DNA from 2 places in the Rahnella sp. CJA17(1/100) genome. Region 1 is predicted to be linked to the other one. Evidence: predicted binding sites of a transcription regulator. Region 1 holds the regulator's gene; the other holds the start of a gene.
The links. The regulator Fur, encoded in region 1, represses iron uptake genes when iron is present. The targets are predictions, from matches to a motif close to ATAATAATGAGAACNACTATCAA.

Region 1 (4,901 bases):
GCCCCTGCTCGCCCGCACGTGCCGCTTCGACGGCAGCATTCAGCGCCAGAATGTTGGTCTGGAAAGCGATGCTGTTAATCACAGAAGTGATTTCAGCAATTTTCTTCGAGCTGCCGGAGATATCTTTCATGGTGCTGACCACGTCTGCCACGATGTTGCCGCCCTTCTGCGCGGTGGTGGAAGCCTCCATCACCAGCTGGCTGGCGTGATGCGCGTTATCGGCATTGTGTTTAACGGTAGCCGTCAGTTCTTCCATGCTGGCAGCGGTTTCTTCCAGCGCCGACGCCTGTTCTTCCGTACGGGAAGACAAATCGTTGTTCCCGGCTGAAATTTCTGACGCGCCCTGATAGATGTGATTGGTGCAGTTGCGGATGGTCTGAACGGTATTGACCAGGCTCAACTGCATCTCGTTCAGCAACGGAATCAGCTTACCGGCGCAGTTTTTACCGAATTCTTCCAGATAAAACGTCAGATCGCCGCTGGCGATCACCGCGAAGTGACCGCGGATTTTATCCAGCGGCTTCACCAGCGCCATCACCAGATAACGGTCAGTCAGCAATAAAATCACCAGCCCGATACCAAATGCCGTCAGCAGAATCACTTTGCTAAATGACGTCAGATGGGTGGATTGCCGTTGTGCCGCATCAAAATCGACAGCGATCTGACCGCTGACTTTCTCCATCGATGAGCCAAAGCTGCGGCTCAGTGCAGGTACGGTGGAATTGGCTAGCTGGTTATAGGACTCCGTATTTTTGCTGCGGGCTGCGTCGAACAATGGCGTGACGCCCTGCGTGATCAGATTTTCCCAACTGGTGATTAATTCCTGCACGGAGGAATCTTCCAGCCCCGGATGCGGTGCCGCTTTAAAACTGGCCAGAGCCTGCGTCAGCCCACTGAGTGATTGTTTGGCGGTATCAAAAATTTCCGGACCTTTTGACGGATCGGCCTGAAGCTGTGCCACGGCGCGGCTCAGGCGCGTCACGGTACGAAAATACTGATCATTTCCTTTATTGATCAGCGCCATATTGTTGACCAGCTCGGTACTATTTTTGGTATTTTGGGTCAGTGTGTCCAGTGAGGTGACGGTGTAAAGGGAAACACCTGCCCACATGACGCAAAAGATGCCAAGAATGGTTAATAAAGCGGCCCTGATGGTGATATTTTTTAAAAACTGCACGATATGCCTCTCTCGAAACATGTCTGTTTCTGGCCTGAGGATTGACGGGGATGCGGAGAATCAAGACAGGTAACCAGCAGGCAAGTGCCCCAGGACATGTTTGAACACCTCTCCGGGCATCGATTTCTTTATTATGTTGAGATTGCTCCCGAATCATCTATCGGCGGAATGTTCTCGAAATTTAGTATTGTGACGACTTATTTCTCAAACTTGCTTTTGACCTTATTAAGCCTGAGGTTAATTCGCCGCGGGTGAAAGCACACAAAGGCGATAACACTTAAAAATATTGCCCGATAAACTTATTTCCCAGTTAAGAAGGCGAGCAGAAGCATATTCTCCGCCGCACGAGTTTGCTATCATCTGCATTATTATTGCCTGCGTTGCAGAGCACTTCATTGAGAACAAGAGGTTAGGTAATCTTATGGCCGTTGTAGGTATCTTCTTTGGATCCGATACAGGTAACACCGAAAACATCGCAAAAATGATCCAGAAGCAATTGGGTAAAGATGTTGCAGAGGTGCATGACATTGCGAAGAGCAGCAAAGAGGATCTGGAAAAATTCGATATTTTGCTTATCGGCATTCCAACCTGGTATTACGGTGAAGCGCAGTGTGACTGGGACGACTTTTTCCCAACGCTGGAAGAGATAGATTTCGAAGGTAAGCTGGTGGCACTGTTTGGTTGCGGTGACCAGGAAGACTACGCCGAATATTTCTGCGATGCGCTGGGCACCGTGCGCGATATCATTGAGCCACGCGGCGCAGTGATTGTCGGACATTGGCCTACCGAAGGTTACCACTTTGAAGCATCTAAAGGCCTGGCGGATGATAAGCACTTCATAGGACTGGCAATTGACGAAGATCGTCAGCCCGAACTGACCAGCGAACGTGTTGATGCCTGGGTGAAACAGATCACAGAAGAACTTAGCCTTTCTGAAATTATTGGCTAAAAACCCTGTTGGCCCTGAGGATTTATTCTACAATTGAAGGGCCAAACTATTACTGAAATTAACAATTTAACTGCTACAAAATTGTAACTTTCGGTCGTATCAAGGTACACTGAGTTCCTCTGTTTTTTCTATTGATCAAGTCGTTGCATTCCAAATGTGACCGGCAATTTGTGATCTTTATTAACAGGCTGTCGTTGACGAGAATTGGCACATTGCGTTAAACGAAGAGACTAAACGAATAATTTTGTGCCGCCGATGCCACAGGCTGCATGCCTCAACTTGATTAGCACATAGTAACAGGACTGAATCCGCATGACTGACAACAACACCGCACTGAAGAAAGCCGGCTTAAAAGTCACGCTTCCGCGCCTCAAAATCCTGGAAGTGCTGCAAGCGCCGGAAGGTCATCACGTTAGTGCGGAAGATCTTTACAAGCAACTGATTGATATGGGTGAAGAAATTGGCCTGGCGACGGTTTACCGCGTTCTGAACCAGTTTGACGACGCCGGTATTGTCACCCGTCATAACTTCGAAGGCGGCAAGTCCGTATTCGAACTGACCCAGCAACATCACCACGACCACCTGATCTGTCTGGATTGCGGTCGTGTGATCGAATTCCGTGACGAATATATTGAAGGTCGTCAGCGTGAGATTGCTAAGAAACACGGTATCAAGCTCACCAACCACAGCCTGTATTTGTACGGTCACTGTGAAGCAGGCGATTGCCGCGAAGATGACTCTTTGCACAACGATAAACCTGCGCAGTAATCTGCACAGGCTTTGACTAAATTAACCGCTGAAAAGCGGTTTTTTTATGTCTGATATCGATGCAGATTGAGCCCGGATAGCAGGCATAAAAAACCCCGGCAAGCCGGGGCATGTTTCGCTGCTGAGATTCACGGCTTAGGTGAATTGTTCGTTTTTATTTCCTGCCATATTTTCCCGCAATCAGCAGCATATGCCTGACCGTCGCCAGTTTTACGCGCCGTCAGACATCGCTGGTAATCCACCACGCGCACCGTCTCCTGTTCTGCAAATTGCTGGTGGGCTTTTTCCTGTTTCAGTTTATTCAGTAACACCTCGCAGGATGCCAGTTTGTCCGGATTGCCTTCTGACGTATTGATACAGGCACGGTAATCTTCCCGCGTTTGGGATATTTGTGCCTGATCGGCGGTAGGTGCACAACCAGCCAGAAGCACGGACGACATCACAATCATCAGTAATTTATTCATCGACATAACGACCTCAGAAAATAGTGAATGGAGCGATGACAATGAATTTCACGTCTTTTTCATCCTGGAATATGTTGCCGTACCCGCCACTCCAGCTAGGAAGATCAGAGTGGTTGTCGTACTGGGTGTAATGCAGTTTGAACAACGTCCCTTTCGCGCGACCTTCCTGAATGGTGTACAGCGCATCCAGACTCCAGGCGCTTTCTTTCAGGCGCTGGCTCTGGTCGTAAGCGGCGTTGGTGCTCGGTTTGGCATCCCACGCATAGACGTACGAACCACCTACCGCTAAGCCCGGTAAATCCCATTTCGCCAGATCATAAAGCACGCCGGCATACACGGCTTTCTCACCGTTGGCGTTGAAGTCAGAACGGTTATCCCACCACACGTCAAGACGACCGTTTGAAGAGGAATAGGTCGGGGTCATACGTTGCAGGAAGTAACCCTGATTCCCTTCCGCTTTCACCATCGTCCCTTCCAGACGCCAGTTAAACTGCCCGGTGGTATAGCCGAAAGTCAGCGCCTGCAGCCATGCCAGACCGTCATACAGACTGTTCGGATCATTCTTGTCACTGATGCGGTCTTCTGCGCCATAGAACTGATAGCTGGTGGTCAGCGGATTACCCAGCAGATCCATTTTGTACGAGGCTTTAGCAAAATACTGATCGACATAACTTTCAGCCTGGCCAAATGCGCCTTCCAGTACGAAGTCATTTTTAAAATCATATTTCGCACCGAGCGAATGAATATAAGAAACGCCGGTTTTCTTGTCATTCTGGCGGAAATCATCCATTTCCAGATGCCACGGCGATTTATATTCATCAGCCCACATATAGGAGAAACTCAGTTCACCCGGGTCACCGAAATCGTGTTTATAACCGGCTTCCGCACCGCGATACGTACCCGGCATAAAGCTCCAGTGCGGTGCGATCAGCGTCTGTCCGGTAGGCTGAATATACCCTGCGTGCCCCCAGAATCCGCCGTATTTGAATTTACCGGCTGCCTTATAAAGACTGACCCCACTTTTATCCCCGGAATAATCTTCGTCGTAGGCGCGGTTGCTGTTGGAAAAGGCGATTTCGTTGGGATGGCCGCTCTCGCTGCTCTCGGCCATTTCAATCGCCGTAAAGGCTGCGATATCAATACCAAACATGTCCCAGGCATAGCCGGAAGAAAAATCGAGGTTCAGGTTAGCGGTAGAATGCGAAAGGTTGGTTGTATAGTCTTTGTAGTGGTCACTCGCCGGATCCATGTCCTTGCGGTCACGTTCACGCTGCCAGTAGTACACACCGCCGGTCAGTGTGGAATCATCAATAAAACCGGCTGCTTTGGTCTCTTGTGAAAACATCATTCCGCCACCCAGTAAGGTGCCGGCGAGAGAATACATGGCAGGTTTCAGGTAAGCCGATCCCCTGCCCCTGTTACGGTGCTTGTGCATAGAGATTCCTCATGTTGACTAAAAAAACGAGCAAAACCCAAACGGGTATAAAAAGCGGTCGCCAGAGGCGTAACCGGTTAAATCAACATCAAGAGTATTTTTCGCGAC
Region 2 (4,901 bases), on a different contig from region 1:
CTGGTCAGGTAATCAATCACCATCGGGCAGCGTTTCTGATACGCCTGAATCACGAAGCCGATGCCGTTCCAGCCCGCCAGTTCCGGTTCGAAGCAGAGTTTTTCCAGCAAATCGAGAGAGATTTCCAGGCGGTCAGCTTCTTCGGCATCGATGTTGATACCGATGTCGTAACTGCGTGCCAGCAAGGTCAGTGAAAGCAGGCGCGGATACAACTCTTCCATTACACGCTCATATTGCGCACGGCTGTAACGCGGATGCAGGGCGGAAAGCTTGATGGAAATGCCGGGGCCTTCATAAATGCCGCGACCATTGGAGGCTTTGCCGATGGCATTGATCGCCTGCTGATAGGACTGCAAATAGGCCTGCGCGTCTTTCGCGGTGAGCGCGGCTTCACCCAGCATGTCGTAGGAATAGCGGAAACCTTTTTCTTCATGTTTGCGGGCATTGGCCAGCGCTTCGGCGATGGTTTCGCCGGTCACGAATTGCTCTCCCATCAGGCGCATTGCCATGTCCACACCTTTACGGATTAGCGGTTCGCCGCTTTTGCCGATAATGCGGTTCAGCGATTTTGACAGACTCGCTTCATTATGCGTCGCCACCAGCTTGCCGGTGAACAGCAAACCCCAGGTCGCGGCGTTAACGAACAGCGACGGGCTGCGGCCCAGATGCGAATGCCAGTTACCGTTGCTGATTTTGTCGCGGATTAACGCATCGCGGGTCGGTTTGTCGGGAATACGCAGCAGCGCTTCCGCCAGACACATCAGCGCCACGCCTTCCTGAGAAGACAGAGAGAACTCCTGCAGCAGGCTTTGCACCATACCGGCGCGGCCGTTTGCACTCTTTTGGTTCCTGAGTCTGGTGGCAATGTCAGTAGCCAGTTTCAGCGCAGCATCATTGAGCGGGGCAGGCAAACGCGCCTGTTCAAGCAGCATCGACACGGCTTCAGGTTCAGGGCGGCGATAGGCGGCAGTGATGGCAGAACGGCTGACTGACTGTGGCAGGATCTGCTCGGCGAAATCTAGGAACGGCTGATGGGCTTCCTGAACCAGTTGCACAGCGACATCTTCCATACCTTCAGGCGCAGCGCCATTCAGCGCCGGAATTTCCGGCAGTGTATCGCCATTTTCCAGTCGTTCCAGATAGGAAAATATCGCTTGTTTGATCAGCCAGTGCGGCGTGCGATCAATTTTATGAGCCGCTTCTTTAAGTCTGTCGCGTGTACCTTCATCCAGCTTCACGCCCATCGTCGTCATACCCATGCGCAAACACTCCATATAAAAAATTTCAGGTGAATTCGTTATTTTATGCTGAGCAATATCTTCTATGTTGCAACCTTGTGCAACCCTGTTAATGCATGAAGTATGCCTGTTGTGATTTGTCTGGCATTTTTAACAATAAAATAACGGCATGGATCTTGCCTGTATTCACCTGAGGAGAATGTCAAAGGTTGCATCAGGTGCAACTTTTGTCAGTGCAAAGTACAACCGGTATTGCGGATAACTGTGATGGAGCGTGAATTTTGTGTATTTGAAATGTTAAAAATATTGAAAAGTGGATCAGGCTAAACCAGTATCCGGCCCGACAGTAATTTTGAACAAAAACCACACAGAGTCAGTGACTACGTAAAAAATATGGAGAGTCTTGCTGCAACCTTACAGGGTTTCAGCCATCATCTCGCCCCGGCAGGTTTTTAGCAGCACTTCTGGTGGAGTGCTTCAGGACAGACAGCTGCCGGACAACATCGCAAAAAATAAGAAGTGGAGAATGGAATGACAATGAACACACCGATGCTGGTGACGTTTTGTGTTTATATTTTCGGGATGATTTTTATTGGGCTCATCGCGTATCTACGAACCAAAAACTTTGATGATTATATTCTGGGCGGACGCAGTTTAGGCAGCGTGGTGACGGCGCTTTCAGCCGGTGCTTCTGACATGAGCGGCTGGCTGTTAATGGGATTACCGGGGGCGATTTTTATTTCCGGGATTTCGGAAAGCTGGATCGCCATTGGCCTGACCATCGGCGCGTACCTGAACTGGAAACTGGTGGCAGGGCGGCTGCGTGTGCACACTGAAGCCAACAATAATGCGCTGACACTGCCGGATTACTTTACCCATCGTTTTGAAGATTCCAGCAAGCTGCTGCGCATTATCTCCGCGATTGTGATTTTGGTGTTCTTCACCATTTATTGTGCCTCCGGCATCGTGGCCGGTGCGCGTCTGTTTGAAAGCACCTTCGGTATGACGTACCAGACTGCACTTTGGGCTGGTGCGGCGGCGACCATCATTTATACCTTTATCGGCGGTTTTCTGGCAGTCAGCTGGACTGATACCGTGCAGGCCAGCCTGATGATTTTCGCGCTGATCCTGACACCGGTTATCGTCATCCTCGCAGTTGGCGGTATTGATACCTCGATGATGGTAATCAATGCCAAAAACCCTGAATACACCGATATGTTCAAGGGCATGAATCTGGTGGCGATTTTGTCATTGCTGGGCTGGGGACTGGGCTATTTTGGTCAGCCGCATATTCTGGCGCGCTTCATGGCGGCTGATTCTCACCGAACTATCCGCAGCGCGCGCCGTATCAGCATGACATGGATGATTTTGTGTCTGGCGGGCACCATCGCCGTAGGATTCTTCGGGATTGCGTACTTCAGCAATAATCCGGGCGAAGCGGGCAACGTGACGCAAAACGGAGAGCGCGTGTTCATCGAGCTGACGAAAATTCTGTTTAATCCCTGGATTGCCGGTATTTTGCTGTCCGCTATTCTGGCGGCGGTGATGAGTACCCTGAGCTGTCAGTTGCTGGTGTGTTCAAGCGCCATTACCGAAGATTTGTATAAAGCCTTCCTGCGCAAAGGCGCAAGCCAGCGCGAACTGGTGTGGGTAGGGCGTGCGATGGTGCTGGTTGTGGCGCTGGTCGCGATTGCACTGGCCGCCAATCCGGAAAACCGTGTTCTCGGTTTAGTCAGTTATGCATGGGCCGGTTTTGGCGCAGCATTCGGACCGGTGATCCTGATTTCCGTGATGTGGAAACGTATGACACGTAACGGTGCACTGGCAGGCATGATCGTCGGTGCCGTGACAGTGATCCTGTGGAAACAATACGGCTGGGCCGAACTGTATGAAATCATTCCCGGCTTTATTTTCGCGTCTCTGGCTATCTGGATTGTCAGCCTGGCGGGGCGTAAACCTTCCGCCGCCGTGGAACAGCGCTTCACTGTTGCGGAAGCGGAATATAATACTATTTAACGGTATTTTACTTTTATGACACTCAGACCGGGGGCATTCAGCCCCCGGTTTTCAGCATTTTCCGCCGGATAATCCCCCCGTCCTGATTTTTCCTGTCTATTTACCGATCACGCTTCAAAAAAAGGATCGGTTACCTCTTGTATTTCTTTTGGCAAGAATGATAATCACTATCGTTTCTTTTTACTTTTCTTTACAGAGACCTTACACATTCTGTTGTTCGTCAGAATTCAGGGCTCGGGAGCTCGTCATGTTCGTTCCGTTTCTCATTATGTTTCGCGAAGGGCTGGAAGCTGCACTGATCGTCAGCCTGATTGCCAGCTATCTCAAACGGACGCAACGCGGGCAGTGGCTCGGTGTGGTCTGGATTGGCGTTTTCATCGCTGCCGCACTCTGTCTGGCGCTCGGTCTTTTCATCAATGCCACGACCGGTGAGTTTCCACAAAAACAGCAGGAGCTGTTTGAAGGTATCGTCGCCGTCGTTGCGGTGTGCATCCTGACTTACATGGTGTTCTGGATGCGCAAAGTGTCGCGTTCTATCAAAGTGCATCTGGAAGGGGCGATTGATCATGCGCTGAATTCCGGCCGCGGTCAGGGCTGGGCACTGGTCGCGATGGTGTTTTTTGCGGTAGCGCGTGAAGGTCTGGAATCGGTGTTTTTCCTGCTGGCGGCCTTCCAGCAGGACGTCGGCATCGAAGCGCCGATCGGCGCAGTGCTCGGGCTTGGCGCGGCCATCGTGCTGGGTTTCCTGATTTACTACGGCGGGGTGAAGCTGCATCTGGCGAAGTTCTTCAAATGGACCAGCCTGTTCATTCTGTTTGTCGCCGCCGGGCTGGCTGCGGGGGCTATTCGCGCTTTCCACGAAGCCGGATTGTGGAACCGTATGCAGGATATTGCTTTTGATCTGAGCGGCACATTATCCACGCACTCTTTATTCGGCACGTTGCTGGAAGGGATGTTTGGCTATCAGGAAGCCCCGACGGTCAGTGAGGTCGCGGTGTACTTCCTGTATCTGATCCCTGCGCTGTTCCTGTTCTTTATGCCACAAGGTAAATCGCCTGTGGCCGCGCCGGCCTCTGCCGGGCAAAAAACACGACGTTGATCCTTAAACCTTTCCATCATCTTGCCTTTGTCACGGAGTTGTACATGACACATTTTCGCCGTAAAGCTTTACAGATTGCACTGTTATCCCTGCCGGCTTTTGCGCTGAGCGCCAACGTGCTGGCTGCTGATGTTCGTCAGGTCAAAATTGCTGTTAACGACAAACAATGTGAACCGATGGCGCTGACCGTGCCCGCCGGTAAAACCCAGTTTGTTATCCATAACAACAGTCAGAAAAACCTGGAATGGGAAATTTTGAAAGGCGTGATGGTGGTGGAAGAACGTGAAAACGTGGCACCGGGTTTCACGCAGAAAATGACGGCTAACCTTGAACCGGGCGAATACGACATGACCTGTGGTTTGCTGAGCAATCCGAAAGGCAAACTGACTGTCACCGCCGAGGGGACAGCCGCGTCCGGTAAGCCTGACGCCATGGCGCTGGTTGGCCCGATTGCAGAATACAAAGTCTATGTGACGCAGCAGGTCGCTGAACTGGTGGCGCATACCAAAGCCTTTACCGACGCAGTGAAGAAGGGTGATCTGGCGAAG

Region 2: the regulator Fur is predicted to act here: its motif matches at 3,406-3,428, upstream of efeU (iron uptake transporter permease EfeU).

Annotation. Positions count from the first base shown of each region.
Region 1 covers NZ_CAWOJA010000044.1:19,076-23,976, reverse strand. Annotated here, with positions in the region: gene AACU55_RS16925 (methyl-accepting chemotaxis protein) at 1-1,177, opposite strand, end outside; gene fldA (flavodoxin FldA) at 1,599-2,126, shown strand; gene fur (ferric iron uptake transcriptional regulator) at 2,439-2,894, shown strand; gene chiQ (ChiQ/YbfN family lipoprotein) at 3,023-3,358, opposite strand; gene chiP (chitoporin ChiP) at 3,372-4,742, opposite strand.
Region 2 covers NZ_CAWOJA010000017.1:47,007-51,907, forward strand. Annotated here, with positions in the region: gene putA (trifunctional transcriptional regulator/proline dehydrogenase/L-glutamate gamma-semialdehyde dehydrogenase) at 1-1,259, opposite strand, end outside; gene putP (sodium/proline symporter PutP) at 1,770-3,254, shown strand; gene efeU (iron uptake transporter permease EfeU) at 3,502-4,353, shown strand; gene efeO (iron uptake system protein EfeO) at 4,398-4,901, shown strand, end outside.